One region of the Arsenophonus apicola genome, then DNA from elsewhere that is predicted to be linked to it. Evidence: predicted binding sites of a transcription regulator. Region 1 holds the regulator's gene; each other region holds the start of a gene.

Region 1 (5,439 bases):
GTGGGTAAATCGCAATTAATACTGGAATAGAGAATTCAATCAGTTTACTTAATCCTAAATTAGAAATCACCATAGAAAAGATACCAAGTATCCAGACTAATTTACGATAAGAAAATGGTACATAAAGCGCGAAAAATTCAGCACAAGCACAAGTAAGTCCAACCGCCGTTACCATACAAGCAACAAAAATCAGTACTCCTAAGAAAAAGCTACCATAATTACCGAAAGTATGTTGCACATAGGCATGCAAAATATCAGCACCATTACTGGCGTTAGGCAATAACGTGCCGCTATTCTCACCCAGTTTAAACAATGAAACATAAACCAATGTTAATAACACGCCGGCAATTAATCCAGCCCACATCGTATAACGGGTTAGAAGAGCGGAATTTTCGACGCCACGTGAGCGGGCAGCATTCACAATAACAATGCCAAAAACCATCGCACCCAAGGTATCCATAGTCAGATAGCCATTAATAAAACCATTAGAAAAAGCCATTTCTGTGTAGGATGGCGTTGACATAATAGGTTCACCTGCTGGCCAAAGTAACGCAGCAATACCTAAAATAGCTAATGCAATCATTTTTATTGGCGCTAGGATATGCCCTACACTATCGAGCAATCGGCCTGGATAGAGTGAAATCGCTATCACAATGGCAAAATAAATAAGACTATAGATAAACAATGAAATCGAAGAAACGCCGCCTACTAGTGGGGCAATTCCGACTTCATAAGAAACGGTTGCAGTACGAGGTGTCGCAAATAATGGCCCGACCGATAAATAGGCGACGATTGCTAACAGTAACCCCGCACATTTGCCAATCGGCGCACTAAGCTGTTCGATACCGCCACCTACTTTTGCTAAGGCGATAACAGCAATAACAGGCAAACCAACACCTGTTAGCAGGAATCCAGCTGCCGCTATCCATACATGCTCACCAGCTTGCAAACCAACCATGGGAGGAAAAATAATATTTCCTGCTCCTACAAATAACGCAAAGGTCATAAACCCTAACGCTAGAATATCTCTCGATGTTAAACGATATGCCATAATTGTTGTTAATTTGTTGTTATTTATCATCCAGCTTAAGTAGAACTAAAACCTAAACCACTTTTTATTTATTGACTGTGATCTCCGCTAATTTTAATCAGTAAAAAATATATTTAATTAATCTGATAAATTTGATAAAAACAGAAAAATACGCCAATAACAGACTACAAGTAAAACTTTTATAATGATAAAAGGCAATAGTAAATCGAAAAAGCAGAATAAAAATCTGAAATAAATTTTTTATTTAGTGATTGGTTTTAGTGTTTACTCAATATACGTTATATGATTTGCACAAAATTTAACCAACACTAACATTTACTCATGCAAATGTATTATTTTGCTAAACTTATTTAACTAAAATACAGCCAATGAAATTTAATTTTGTCCATTTTTTGTTATCACAACTAAACTAGACGGTAAAATAAAACTAAATACCGACCCCTTACCTAATTGACTTTCAATATTTAATTGGGAATGATGATGAATTAATGCATGTTTAACAATAGCCAATCCTAATCCACTGCCGCCGCCCATTCGGCGAGAACGCGATTTATCTGCTCGATAAAAACGTTCCGTTAAACGTGGCAAATGCGTGGAAGCAATTCCCGGACCATTATCGCGAATAGAAAAAAGTGCTCCCTGTTTAACATGTTGCCAACAAATGTGAATAGATGTTCCAACCGGTGTATGGTTAATCGCATTATAAATAAGATTTGAAATAGCACTTCTTAATTGCTCTTCATTACCATAAACTTGCAATTCTTTATCTACATCAAAAATAATTTTATGCTTTGCCAAGCTTAAATTTATTACATCCTGTTTTATTATATTTAGCATTGCCGGAATATTGATCTGTTCATTCAAATTAATATGCGCTGCTATTTCAATGCGGGAAAGCTGGAGTATTTGTTTAATTAAACTATCCATGCGTGCCACTTGTTCACGCATTGAGCATAAGGCTTTTTTATTAGCCGGATAGCTATCGTTTTGCTCATCCATGATTTCCAGGTAACCTTGCAAAACGGTCAACGGTGTGCGTAACTCATGATTAGCATTAGCAAAAAATTCGCCGCGTAATTTTTCCAATTTCTCCTTTTCCGTTATGTCTCTTGCAACCATTAGTAATTGGTCATCAACATAAGACATAATTTGAAATTCAACTATTGCACCGTTATTTAACGCTATCGTAAATGGCACGGAATAGTCGGCCAAAATAAAATAGCGGTTGAAATCAGGATAACGAAGTAAATTGAAAATAGATTGCCCACTATCTTCTGGCCAACGAAAACCTAATAAATATTCAGCTAAACGATTACACCAAACAATATTACCTTCTGCGGTCATGATGATTACGGCATCAGGTAAAGATTCTGCACCACTACGAAATCGCCTAATAATCTGTACCAATTCATGCCGGCGTTTACGATTACGTTGTTGTAACTGATAAATACCATAAAAAATCGGCTCCCAAACACCTTTCCCGGTGGGTGGCAGTAAACGACGTTCAAGCCAAAGCCAATCGGATAATTTCAGTAAATGATAACTATGCCAGCATAAAGCCGCTAATAGTGAAATCACGAGCAACCAAGATAAATGACCAATAAAAAGTGATAATCCACATGCCGGTAAGCAGAATAAAACCAGAACAACCACTAAGTTTTTCCACGACAAACGTTCAAGCACGTCGACTTTTCCTTATAACCAGCAATCAATAACGGACAGAGAAACGATAGCCTGTACCTCGAACAGTTTGGATCATTTTTTCATGACCAGCCACAGCCAGTGCTTTACGTAAACGACGAATATGCACATCTACTGTACGATCCTCAATATAAACATTCACACCCCATACATAATTTAATAATTGCTCACGATTATAAACTCGTTCTGGATGGGTCATAAAAAAATACAATAATTTATATTCTGTCGGTCCCAGTTCTATCGACATTGTATCGCTCATTACCCTATGAGAAGCAGGATCTAATTTCAATCCGTTCATTTCGATAACATTGTCGCTAGCCAAAGCTGAAACACGACGTAAAATTGCGTTTACCCTAGCAATCAGCTCTTTAGGTGAAAAAGGTTTAGTAAGATAATCATCTGCACCTATTTCTAAACCACGTACCCGATCTGCTTCTTCTCCCCTAGCGGTTAACATCATAATGGGAATATTTCGCGTCAGTTGATCACGTTTTATATGGGCAATAAGCTGGATGCCCGAACCACCTGGGATCATCCAATCCAGCAAAATAAGTGCAGGATAAGGCTCTATAAGCTGCGCGATTGCTGAATCATAATCATCTGCCTCAACTGTTTGAAATCCATTCTGTTCTAATATAAAGCAAATCATCTCACGGATCGCAGTTTCATCTTCGACGACCAGAATACGTCTTACCATGATTGATCCTATCATTATTTCATTATCAAATTAATTGGCACTATTATTTCATATTTATAACCATTTAATGAATTATTGTCGCCAATTTTATTAAGTTGCAAATTTTTAAACTTAAGATGAGATCTGGTATGTAATTCACAAAATTAATTAATAACTGAATTTTTGAACTATATAGTTAAATTTTTTATCTATGATTTTTTGTCAGTCCGATTATAGTTATCAATAACCTAGCTGCGCACAATCAATTTATGACCTTATTAATATAAGGAGAATATAATGCCAAACAAATTTATAGAAATGATGAAAGAAAGAAGAACCATTTACAATATAGATAACTCATTACCTATTTCTCAAGCAAGACTTATTAAATTGGTTAAAGAAGCCGTTAAAGAAGCACCTTCTTCATTTAATTCCCAAACATCGCGGGTGGTTATTTTATTAGGCGATGAACATAAAAAACTGTGGCACAATATTACCAAAGAAACGCTAAAAGAAATTGTTGCTAAAGAGATATTTACTACCACAGAGAAAAAAATCGATAGTTTTGCTGCCGGCGCAGGTACGGTATTATTTTTTGAAGAACAAAATATTATCAAAGAATTACAGCAAAAATTCCCACTTTATGCCGATAACTTCCCTGTTTGGTCAGAACAGAGTAGCGGAATGGCACAATATGCGGTTTGGGCGAGTCTAGCACAAGAAAAAGTGGGCGCATCACTGCAACACTACAATCCACTCATTGATGAAAAAGTGCATGCCAGTTGGAAGATCCCAAACTCGTGGAAATTACGTGCTCAGTTAGTCTTTGGTGCAATTAAACAACCGGCTAATGAAAAAACCTATATTGACGATAACATTCGCTTCAAAGTATTTGGTGAAAATTAACACAACTTGCAGCAGAATTTATTTTGTCCAATCGTTACTAACTATTAGCAAGTCGGCATTAGTATAGCAAAACACTATGCGTTTTTAGTGACTTTCTTATACCATTAAGATAACAATTGATAAGATATGGTTTGCCAAATATAGTGATTTTGCCATTGAATCTAATATAAAAAATAACAGCCATTCTGGCTGTTATTATAATTTTTACCTTTATATAATAGACTAAATCGCTATCATTCATTAGGGTGAATTTTCATGAAATTGGTTAGAAAAAGAAACGCAAACCTGTCTCAACCAAAAACCAATTATCTTTCTCATAAGCTTGATTTTTACTATGAAGGTGGTTATACGCCATTTCCATATATAAAAGTAATTGCTTATTTTTCATTACTGCAAAGTCTTTATCTACACCTAACGTATAAGTCTGCTTTGGATAGTCAAAGGTTTTTTTATCGCCTGATCTTAGTCCGTAACCGGCATATAAGCCTGTATCTGATTCTGGCCAGTGCCATTTTGCGCCAATACTGTAGAGATGAGCTGACCAATCCCCTGTCACCGATGTTGGCGTCAGTGTTTTCCTGGCGACTACTACATTCGTTGATTGTAACCGACCATAATCAATTCCAATTGAAGCGGTCTTATCAGGAAAAATATATTTGACCCCCAATGCGAACATTTTGTCTTGCGGTTTTTTTCCTGTTTGGTTTTTTTCACCCACCGCTTCAGCCCAACCAGTAGCCAGTTCGAAACCTAAAGCGTTCTGATAAAAAAGACCCAATGAGTAAGCATGAAGAATATCACTGTAATCACGCTCACCACTGCCTTCCGAGGGTCTAGAATAACTGCCTGCAAACTTTACGCCTTTAAATGAAGGTGTTTCTAAATAGATAGTATGGGGCAAACGTAGGGTAAAAATATCCCGTCCAGTACCACGATAAATGGTATTGCCATTTTCTTGCTTTACATAGCCAGAAGATATACCGGTATTTCGACTCAGTACATCAGCAAAATAGAGCACACCAGTATTGTTATAACCTAAATTAGATTTAGCAACTGAATCAATAGGAACATAAGTACGGCCAAATTGTACTTTCCCATATTCTGC
Region 2 (5,439 bases), 780 kb from region 1:
TCAAGATGATGAGTCTATGCCATTAACTAGTGGTGAGTTTGCTGTTTTAAAAGTATTGGTCTCTTATCCACGTGAGCCTCTGTCTCGTGACAAACTGATGAGTCTTGCTCGTGGGCGTGAATATAGTGCCATGGAGCGTTCGATAGATGTGCAGATTTCACGTCTACGTCGAATGATTGAGGATGATCCTACTCACCCACGTTATATTCAAACGGTTTGGGGATTGGGTTATGTATTTGTGCCGGATGGTAGTAAAGCATGAAACGATTGCGTTTTTCCAGACGTAACACGTTTTCTCGTTCATTATTTGTTATTGTTACTTTACTGTTTGCTAGTTTAGTCACCAGCTATTTGGTTGTGCTTAATTTTGTTGTGATGCCAAGTCTTCAGCAGCTCAATAAAGTCTTAGCCTATGAAGTGCATACGTTATTAACAGAGAAAATCGAATTACAAGATGGAAATGCAATTTTGATGCCTCCATCATTTAAGAAGAAAATCTATAAGGAGTTGGGTATTAATTTTTATACCAAGTCACTTGCTATGGAGAAAGGCTTACGTTGGGCGAGACATTACGAGGAATTAAGCCAACAGATGGCGGAATATATGGGTGGCAAGGCGGATGTTCGTCTTGAAATCGCCAAAGAGCATCCTTTTTTATGGTTAAATTCTTATCTTGCCCCAAATGTATGGATACGATTGCCTTTAACTGAAATAGGACAGAATCAGTTCGCCGTTGTATTTCGTTATACCCTGGCTATTTTTTTAACCATTTTTGCTATTACATGGCTTTATATACGCTATCAAAGTAGGCCATTATTTGTGTTAGAAAATTATGCTAAGCAAATGGGAAAAGGTGTCATGGTTCCTGCAATCAAGGAAGAAGGTTCATTAGAAATACGTTATGTCATCCGCGCTTTTAATCGTATGTCATCTGGGATAAAAATGCTGGAAAATGATAGAACGATATTAATGGCAGGGGTGAGCCATGACTTGAGAACGCCGTTAACACGGATTCGGTTAGCGACAGAAATGATGAATGAAAAGGATCAATATCTCGCAGAATCAATTAACAAAGATATTGAAGAGTGTGATGCTATTATTGAGCAATTCATGGACTATATACGTACAGGTCGGGAAATGAATATGGAGTTTTGTGACTTGAACAAAGTCCTACTTGAAGCTGTTAATGCTGAGAGTAGTTTTCTGCCTAATATTGAGACACAAATTAGTTCAACACCAATTATTATTAATGCTAATGTAATTGCTATTAAACGAGCAGTAACCAATATGCTGGTTAACGCTTTTCGCTATGGCAATGGTTGGGTAAAAGTCAGTAGTGGTGTAATAAAAGATCATGCCTGGTTTCAGGTTGAGGATGATGGTGCAGGAATTAAAAAAGAGAGTATTCAACATCTTTTTCAACCTTTTGTGCAAGGCGAAAGAGCAAGAAGTAATGGCGGTACAGGATTAGGATTAGCAATTATTCGCCGAATTATTGATGCTCATGATGGTGAAATTATTATAGATAAAAGTAAACGAGGAGGATTATCTATACGGGCAACTTTACCATTAATGGAAAAATAAAAATTTAAATTTTTATTTAGCCGTAATTTAACTGAAAATTTTATCATATTTTATGAAATCATATAATTCTTTGATTTTAAAAATTTATTATATCTATTTATAAGGCTATATTTTTAAATAAATTGGTTATTAATTTAACAGTCATAAAACTATCATAAATAATACATCTTTCTGTCATCTAACTAATCTATTTTCTCCTCGTATTTTTTTAACTCGCTACAATTAACAGAGTAACTTGTTTCTCTTTCATCCCAAATAGGAGGGATTATGAAATTGATACGTTCTATCATCGTTAATGTCATAACCATAATTTCTTTGACAACAATGTCAGCTTATGCGGCAACTAGCCTAACTGGAGCTGGCGCCACATTTCCTGCACCGGTTTATGCAAAATGGGCGGATAGCTACCAAAAACAAACGGGTGATCAGATTAACTACCAGGGGATTGGTTCATCCGGTGGGATAAAACAGATTATAGCTAAAACAGTTGATTTTGGTGCCTCTGATGCGCCTTTAAATGATGAAAAACTTCATCAAGCCGATCTTATTCAATTTCCAACTGTGATTGGCGGCGTTGTTCCAACGGTCAATATTGCCGGTATTGAATCTGGACAATTGATATTAGATGGCAAAACATTGGCTAACATTTATCTAGGTGTCATTAAAAAATGGAATGACCCGAAAATTATTGAATTAAATCAGGGCTTAAAATTACCAGCACAAAATATTACCGTGGTTAGACGTGCTGATGGCTCAGGAACGACTTTTGTTTTTACTAGTTATCTTGCCAAAGTGAATGCTGATTGGAAAAATAAGATAGGTACAGGTTCTACCGTAAGGTGGCCAACTGGCATTGCTGGAAAAGGTAATGAAGGGGTTGCTGCCTTTGTTCAACGTCTACCTGGCGCAATCGGTTATGTAGAATATGCCTATGCTAAACAGAATAAATTAGCGTATACCAAATTAATTTCTGCCGATGGAGAAGCGGTTGCACCAACTGCAAATAGTTTTAGCGCCGCTGCTAAAAAGGCTGATTGGACTAAAACGTTTGCGCAAGATCTTACCAATCAAGCGGGAAAAAATGTATGGCCAATTACTTCCGCAACTTTTATCTTATTACATAAAAAACAGAAAAATATTAAGAAGGGAAAAGCCATATTAGCATTCTTTGATTGGGCATATGACAAAGGAGCTGATCAGGCTAAGGCTTTGGATTATGCGACATTGCCGAATGAAGTTGTGGCACATATTCGGGCAGCATGGAAAAGTAATATAAAGGATGCTAATGGTAATCCTATATACTGAATTGAGTGTGACATCAGCAGAAAGTAAAAATCGCGCTCTAATATAAATGAATGATTATCCCCTTATTATATAAGGGGATTAAAATGAGAAAAAATAATGGCTGAGAAATTAACGACATATAAAGCGCCGGGGAAAAAAGGTGATCTTATTTTTGGTGCTCTCGTTAAGTTAGCTGCATTAATTACACTATTAATGCTAAGTGGAATTATTATTTCTTTGATTATTGCATCGTGGCCGAGTATTGAAAAATTTGGTTTTTCTTTTCTTTGGTCAAAGGTTTGGGATGTCCCTGCTCAGGAATTTGGGGCATTAGTGACCATTTATGGCACGGTAGTAACGTCATTAATTGCCTTGATCATTGCGGTACCGGTCAGTTTTGGCATTGCGCTATTCTTAACAGAATTATCACCAAATTGGTTAAAGCGACCGCTAGGAATTGCGATTGAACTATTGGCGGCCATCCCAAGTATTGTTTATGGCATGTGGGGATTGTTTGTTTTTGCGCCGCTATTTGCCACTTATTTTCAAGAGCCTGTTGCTAACGTTTTGGCCGGAATACCAATTATAGGTGAATTATTTTCAGGCCCGGCTTTAGGTATCGGTATCTTAGCTGCCGGCGTGATCCTGGCAATTATGATTATTCCTTATATTGCTTCAGTAATGCGAGATGTTTTCGAGCAGACGCCAGTTATGATGAAAGAATCCGCTTATGGTATTGGCTGTACGACTTGGGAAGTTATCTGGCATATCGTATTGCCTTATACGCGTAATGGCGTAATAGGTGGTGTAATGTTAGGGTTAGGACGAGCTTTAGGGGAAACGATGGCAGTCACTTTCATTATTGGTAATACTTATCAGTTAGATAGTTTTTCACTTTTTATGCCAGGAAATAGCATTACTTCCACGTTGGCAAATGAGTTTGCTGAAGCTGAAAGTGGATTACATACTGCTGCATTAATGGAGTTAGGCTTAATTTTATTTGTTATCACCTTTATCGTGCTTGCATTTTCTAAATTGATGATTATGCGTTTGGCCAAAAATGAAGGGCGCTAACATGTTGACGACAGATACAACAAAAACTATCGATATTAAACAACGTCAACGCCGTCAGGCATGGCGAAGACAAAAAAATCGGATTGCACTATTGCTCTCGATGATCACAATGGCATTTGGTCTGTTTTGGTTAATTTGGATCTTATTTACAACTTTAACCAAAGGAGTAGAAGGCATGTCCTGGAATTTATTTACTGAAATGACGCCGCCGCCAAATTCTACCGGTGGGGGATTAGCCAATGCTATTGTAGGTAGTGGTTTGTTGATTTTATGGGCAACGGTGCTAGGCACACCACTTGGCATTATGGCTGGTATTTATTTAGCCGAATATGGGCGTCGTTCTTGGCTGGCGGAAATTATTCGTTTCATTAATGATATTTTGCTTTCTGCGCCATCAATTGTGGTTGGATTATTCGTTTATATGATTGTTGTTACCAGAATGCAGCATTTTTCTGGTTGGGCTGGTGTTATTGCTCTGGCATTGTTACAGATCCCAATTGTTATTCGAACCACGGAAAATATGCTAAAACTTGTGCCAGATAATTTGCGTGAGGCGGCTTATGCTTTAGGCGCACCAAAATGGAAAATGATTTTATCCATTACCTTAAAAGCGTCTGTCTCAGGAATTATTACCGGAGTATTACTTGCCATTGCGAGAATTGCCGGTGAAACAGCGCCTTTATTGTTTACTTCACTTTCTAATCAATTCTGGAGTACCGACCTCAGCGAACCGATTGCTAATCTTCCAGTAACCATATTTAAATTTGCAATGAGTCCATTTTCAGAATGGCAGCAATTAGCTTGGGCAGGTGTTTTATTGATCACTTTATGTGTATTGTTAATCAATATTTTAGCGCGTGTATTATTTGCCAAGAAAAAATATTAGTTCTTTAGTAATAGATGACAAATTTAAGAGATTAATTGATGATTAAAGTAAACGATAGGGTAGGAAGTAAAATTCAAGTTCGTGACTTGAACTTCTACTATGGTAAATTTCATGCGCTAAAAAACATTTCGTTAAATATTGCAGAGAATAAAGTCACGGCTTTTATTGGCCCTTCAGGCTGTGGTAAATCTACCCTTTTACGTACATTTAATAAGATGTATGAACTCTACACTGAACAGCATGCAGAAGGTGAAATTTTGCTGGATGGCACCAATATTTTGACCGATGAACAAGATATTGCCTTATTGCGCGCCAGAGTAGGTATGGTTTTTCAAAAACCTACGCCATTTCCGATGTCAATCTATGACAATATTGCTTTTGGAGTGCGTTTATTTGAGAAACTTTCTCGCGTTGAAATGGATGAACGTGTTCAATGGGCGTTAACTAAAGCCGCCCTTTGGGATGAAACGAAAGATAAACTTTCGCATAGTGGCTATAGTTTATCAGGCGGCCAGCAGCAGCGGTTGTGTATTGCTCGTGGTATTGCGATCCGGCCAGAAATCTTGTTATTAGATGAGCCTTGTTCAGCACTTGATCCTATCTCAACAGGA
Region 3 (5,439 bases), 1.5 Mb from region 1:
ATCATCGCGTGGTTTTTGCTGATTTCACTGGTGACTTTGTGAAGGTAGTCTTTGCGGATATTGGTTATATGCGAGTGGAGACGTTGGATTTTTCGCTTCTGTTTTTCCAGTTATTGCTGAATTTAACTTTACAGCTTAACTGACGCTGGAATTTCGCCAGCTTTTTTTGGTTGGTTTTAAAACTGTTTACAGGTTCAAACACTGTGCCGTCTGACAGCGTGGCGAGTCTGGTTACACCTGCATCCAAACCAATCATTGTTGCTGACGAATGAGGCTGAATGTCCATTTCCAGTTCGACCTGAAACGATATATACCAGTGTCCCGCATGTTGGCTAACGGTTGCGTTTTTAATCTTACCGTACAGCTTTTGCGACTGCCGGAACTTTACCCATACCAAACCTGACGGTAATCTCACTCTGCCATTATCGAGCTGACAATATTTATCAAAATTAACAAAACGAACTGAATCACGCCCGTCATTTTTCCTTTTAAATACAGGAGCTTTTGCTGCCAGTTTTTTATCAAAGCAGCGTTTCCATGCCCCGTGCAGATCTTTGAGTTTCTGCTGAAGATTATCCGTGTAGGCTTCTTGCAAAAGGAATGTTCCGGCTTTTTTTCCATTCTGTGAGCATCCGATTTAGTTCAAACGCTGACGGTAGTTTACCGCCGGATTCAATAATGCGTTGCGTCTCTGCTAGCCCGTAATTCCAGATAAAACGAGCGCATCCGCACAACTGCCGCAAACGTTGCGACTGTTTTTCGGTTGGTTCGAGTCTGAATTTGTAGGCTTTTAGAATTAGCATTATTACTCAGTGTGTAGTAAATTATCTCACTATCTTACCGTATATCCGGTTAATTTCAATGCAAAAATATAAAATCAACCGTTCAAGACATGCAGCGTTTCTTTTACATGTTCACCTTGTCTTTGTGACTAAGTACCGAAAGAAAGTACTCAGTGGCTTGCACTACAAAGCATTTCATCAGTATGCAGGTGAAGTGTGTCGCGACTTTGGGGCTGATTTAAAGGAAAGTAACGGAGAGTCCGATCACGTTCATATGCTGATCGAGTACCCGCCCACAGTGCAGTTGTCAGTACTAGTAAACTCGCTGAAAGCGGTAACGTCTCGTCGTCTGCGTAATGAGTTTCTAGACTTGCGTGGGGCTTACGGCAAGCCAGTGTTGTGGTCTCGATCATACTTTGCAGGTTCGTGCGGGGGAGCACCGCTGGAAGTTGTTAAGCAATACATTCAAAATCAGCGTGGCTGATCATTCTTCGGGCTTTTCAAGCCCGACCAAATTCCCCTCCCACCTTATGTCGGTGGGAGTACCCTTTGGAGGTTAAGATGGTAAAGGATGATGATGTAACATCAGTAAATGACTACGCTCATTGTAGGCATCAAAACAGCTTTTCATCCATAACAATTGTTGATTGGACAATTTCCCATGTACCGCACCCTGAATTTGGCTGTCCAACATAAGGATTTGCCTATTATCATTAATTAGCACCTGTTTAGAGGGTAAAATTCCTGCTTTCGCTAAAGTAGCTACCATTGCCGGTTGATAATCATGATTGCCTGGCAACCAAACACAAGGAGCAGCCAACCGTTTGATCCCTTCTGCAAAATGCTGATAGGCTTGGGCGGATTGATCTTGAGCCAAATCACCGGTAGCGACAACCAGATCAACATTTTCATTGCGCGCTAAAATTGCATCAATCACTGCATGAAAACTAGCAAAAGTATTGACGCCAAGTAGAGTATCATCAACATTAGCAAAAAGGTGAGTATCAGTAATTTGTAAGATCCTCACTAAATTTTTTTGCTTTGTTGTTAATTTAAACAGACTATCCAAGCAATTTCCTTAGTTTCTACCTACTTTATACGTTATTTTAACATTAATACTTTATCAATAACTGTTGGCTGATACACACTTCTTTTTTATATCTATGAATAAGTAGTTATTTTAAGTTATTCAACCAATTGTTTTTCAATCTAAGATGATTTAATTGTAACCACTGTATTGCGATTACAGTAGCCGCATTATCAATTACCCCTAATTCCACCCATTGATAAGCTTGTTCGCGACTAACAACATGGACACGAATATCTTCATTTTCGCTGTTCAATCCATGTATGGTGCCGGGTTTGATTGCTAATGCATCAATTTCACCGATATGTACATAAATACGCTCAGTGGTGCCGCCTGGGCTAGTAAGATAACTTAGTGCATAGTGACAACGCAAAATGGTAATACCCGCTTCTTCTTTAGCTTCACGACGAACTAGCTGTTCTAAGTTTTCATTTTGTTCTACCATGCCAGCAATAGTTTCTAATAGCCACGGTGTTTTGCTAGTTTCAATCGCCGGGAGCCGTACTTGTTCAACTAACACGACCTTATCAAGACAAGGATCATAAGGTAAAATAACGCCCGCATTGCCCCGTTCTAAAACTTCACGTCGAATTTCCTTGCTCCAACCCCCGTTAAACAACTTATGTCGAAAACGGTATTCTACAAAACGAAAAAAACCACTATAAAGATCGAACTTAGCCGTAATTTCCACATCATTTTGGCTAAACTTGAAGGGTAAATTTTTTTTATCACTCATAAAAACTCTCTGAATTTATATGCATTAACTGACAAAAAAGTGAGACTTATATAACGTTTTTTAAGGAAATTAACTTATAAATAATGTAACATCGACCAGATTTAACATGCTAGATGGCACAAACAGCTACCATGGAATAATGACATATTCTGCTAAAATTAGCGGTATTAATGTTTTTCTGAGATAACTAAAGCAAAAAATTGCATAATAAATTGCATAATCAAGGAATAAGAATGAAAAAATTTATCTCTCTTTTTATCACCATTAGCCTAATGGGACTAAGTGCCACAGGGCAAGCTGAAAATTTATTGCAAGTCTATCAGAAAGCAAAAGAAAGTAATCCAGATTTACGTAAATCACTAGCAGAACGCGACCAAGCATTTGAAAAAATTAATGAAGCTCGAAGCCCTTTACTGCCGCAATTAGGTTTAGGTGCAAATTTCACCTATAACAGCGGTTATCGTGATAACCGAGACACAGAAAACAACCAACTTGGCGCCAATATTAAACTCACCCAAACCATCTTTGATATGTCAAAATGGCAACAGTTAGACATACAAGAAAAAACCGCCGGTATTGCTGATGTTACTTATCAAACTAATCAACAAAAATTAATTCTTGATACTGCCACAGCTTATTTTGACGTGTTACGCGCGATTGACTTATTAGACTATATTGAAGCCCAGAAAAAAGCCGTTTATCGCCAGTTAGATCAAACAACCCAACGTTTTAACGTAGGATTAGTGGCTATTACTGATGTACAAAACGCCCGTGCTAATTATGACAGCGTATTGGCGCAGGAAGTATCGAGCCGTAATCAATTAGAAAATGCGTTGGAAAAATTACGCCAAGTTAGCGGCATCTATTACAGCCAATTAGCCGTTTTAAATATTGATCACTTCCGCACGCAAACACCTGCTCGAGTAGAAAAACTATTAAAAGATGCTGAAACGCGCAACTTAAGTTTACTCAGCGCGCGTTTGTCACAAGATTTGGCGCGAGAAAATATTCGCTATGAACAGTCAGGACATTTACCTACCCTTGGATTAGAAGCATCAACGGGCGTTAACAACACTCATTATCACGGTAGTGCTAATCATCTATGGAACCGAAATGATACTAGCTATACTGGCCAAAATAGCGTCGGACTAACGTTAAGTGTGCCGTTATATACCGGTGGCAAAACTAACTCACGCGTTGAACAAGCACAGTATGGTTATATTAGTGCCAGCGAACAGCTCGAAAGTACTTATCGCAATGTTATTCAAATAGTACGCTCTTCCTACAATAATGTTATATCTTCTATTAGTAGCATCAAGGCTTACCAACAATTAGTCATTTCAGCACAAAGTTCGTTAGATGCGATGGAAGCAGGCTATCAAGTCGGCACGCGAACAATCGTGGACGTGTTGAACGCAACAACAACCCTTTTTCAGGCAAAACAGAATCTAGCTAATGCACGTTATGACTATCTGATTAACGATCTGAAAATCCAGTATGCTCGTGGGACGTTAAATGAAAGCGATCTGATCCGTTTAAATAATAGCTTAGGCAAAACATTATCAACCTCACCGGATACAATTATTAATCCGATGAATGTTCCACAAATACATTAAATAAATACTCGCTTATTAATGCCCACATATTGTGGGTTTTTTTAGTGTAGCGAAAATTAATTAGAAAAGTTGTATTTTTACCACTTAAAATAAATAATCCGATTGATAGCCATATTTCTGTCAGCTTTATGCTTTAATTTCCACCGTAATTACCCTATTCTATCCTAGTTTGACGATTTTTATTTCGACCTTTAGGATAGGTAAATGATGATGAAAATAAAGCGCACGAAGAATATTAATCAAGATGCTTTTCGTAAAAGCTGGCGCGCCTACCGCTTAGCACCTGTCGCCTTAGCGATTAGTACGGTATTTATGTTGTCCGCTTGTGAACAAAGCGACGAAAGCGTATCTTTATATACTAATGCAGAGGATTGTGCCCAGAAAAACCCCGCTCAAAGTGAACAATGTTCGCTTGCTTATAAAAATGCATTGCAGGAAGCAGCAAAAACTGCACCTAAATATGCGACACGTGAAGATTGTGTGGCTGAATTTGGTGAAGAAAAATGTACTCAGGCTTCCAGCCAAATTGCAACGCAAACTACAGCTCAAACTGCAACACAAACTCCAGCTCAAGCCGGTTTGGCAGAAAATCAAGCCAGTGGACAAAGTGGTAGTTTCTGGATGCCATTAATGGCAGGTTATATGATGGGACGCCTAATGGGTGGTGGTGCAAATGCCCCAGCGCCTGCAGCGCAACCTCTGTTTAGCTCAAACAATCCTGCAAGTCCGGCCAATGGAAAATTTGTGGATGCCAGTGGCAAAAACTATGGACCGGCGGTAGCGGGAGGCAGAACAATGACTGTACCGCCATCAGCTCTTGCCCCCAAACCGGCAACGACGACCACTATCACTCGTGGTGGTTTCGGCGAATCAGTTGTTAAACAACAGGCTCACATGCAGCGTCAAAGTGCCACTTCGTCTTCTCAGCGTTCTATGGGAGGTTAATGGCGATGATAAGGATGCCCATCACTGAACGCCCTGATTGGAAAGAAAAGGCAACTGAATTTGGTTTTCATTTTCACACCTTATACGGTGAACCTTATTGGTGTGAAAATGCCTATTATCAATTTACTATGCAACAAGTGGAAGATCTTGAAGCAACCACCGCTGAAATACATCAAATGTGCCTGCAAGTGGTGGAAAAAGTAGTGAATAACGAGGAATTATTGTTAAAATTTCAGATCCCTAAACATTGTTGGGAATTTGTTAATCACTCAT

The links. The regulator PhoB, encoded in region 1, activates phosphate uptake and scavenging genes when phosphate is short. The targets are predictions, from matches to a motif close to CTGTCATAAAACTGNCNNAT.
Region 2: a site for PhoB is predicted at 1,723-1,742, ahead of pstS (phosphate ABC transporter substrate-binding protein PstS). Genes of this name have one in related genera too.
Region 3: a site for PhoB is predicted at 2,634-2,653, ahead of nudF (ADP-ribose diphosphatase). Genes of this name have one in related genera too.

The regions. Positions count from the first base shown of each region.
Region 1 covers NZ_CP084222.1:2,695,658-2,701,096, forward strand. The annotation lists gene brnQ (branched-chain amino acid transport system II carrier protein) at 1-1,051, opposite strand, end outside; gene phoR (phosphate regulon sensor histidine kinase PhoR) at 1,427-2,734, opposite strand; gene phoB (phosphate regulon transcriptional regulator PhoB) at 2,760-3,449, opposite strand; gene LDL57_RS12845 (nitroreductase family protein) at 3,726-4,334, shown strand; gene LDL57_RS12850 (porin) at 4,600-5,439, opposite strand, start outside.
Region 2 covers NZ_CP084222.1:174,630-180,068, forward strand. The annotation lists gene ompR (osmolarity response regulator transcription factor OmpR) at 1-262, shown strand, start outside; gene envZ (two-component system sensor histidine kinase EnvZ) at 259-1,584, shown strand; gene pstS (phosphate ABC transporter substrate-binding protein PstS) at 1,852-2,889, shown strand; gene pstC (phosphate ABC transporter permease PstC) at 2,986-3,942, shown strand; gene pstA (phosphate ABC transporter permease PstA) at 3,944-4,828, shown strand; gene pstB (phosphate ABC transporter ATP-binding protein PstB) at 4,867-5,439, shown strand, end outside.
Region 3 covers NZ_CP084222.1:910,621-916,059, forward strand. The annotation lists partial or broken gene LDL57_RS03940 (RNA-guided endonuclease InsQ/TnpB family protein) at 1-803, opposite strand, end outside; gene tnpA (IS200/IS605 family transposase) at 862-1,266, shown strand; partial or broken gene cpdA (3',5'-cyclic-AMP phosphodiesterase) at 1,342-1,851, opposite strand; gene nudF (ADP-ribose diphosphatase) at 1,958-2,605, opposite strand; gene tolC (outer membrane channel protein TolC) at 2,839-4,221, shown strand; gene LDL57_RS03965 (DUF1190 family protein) at 4,432-5,166, shown strand; gene LDL57_RS03970 (glutathionylspermidine synthase family protein) at 5,172-5,439, shown strand, end outside.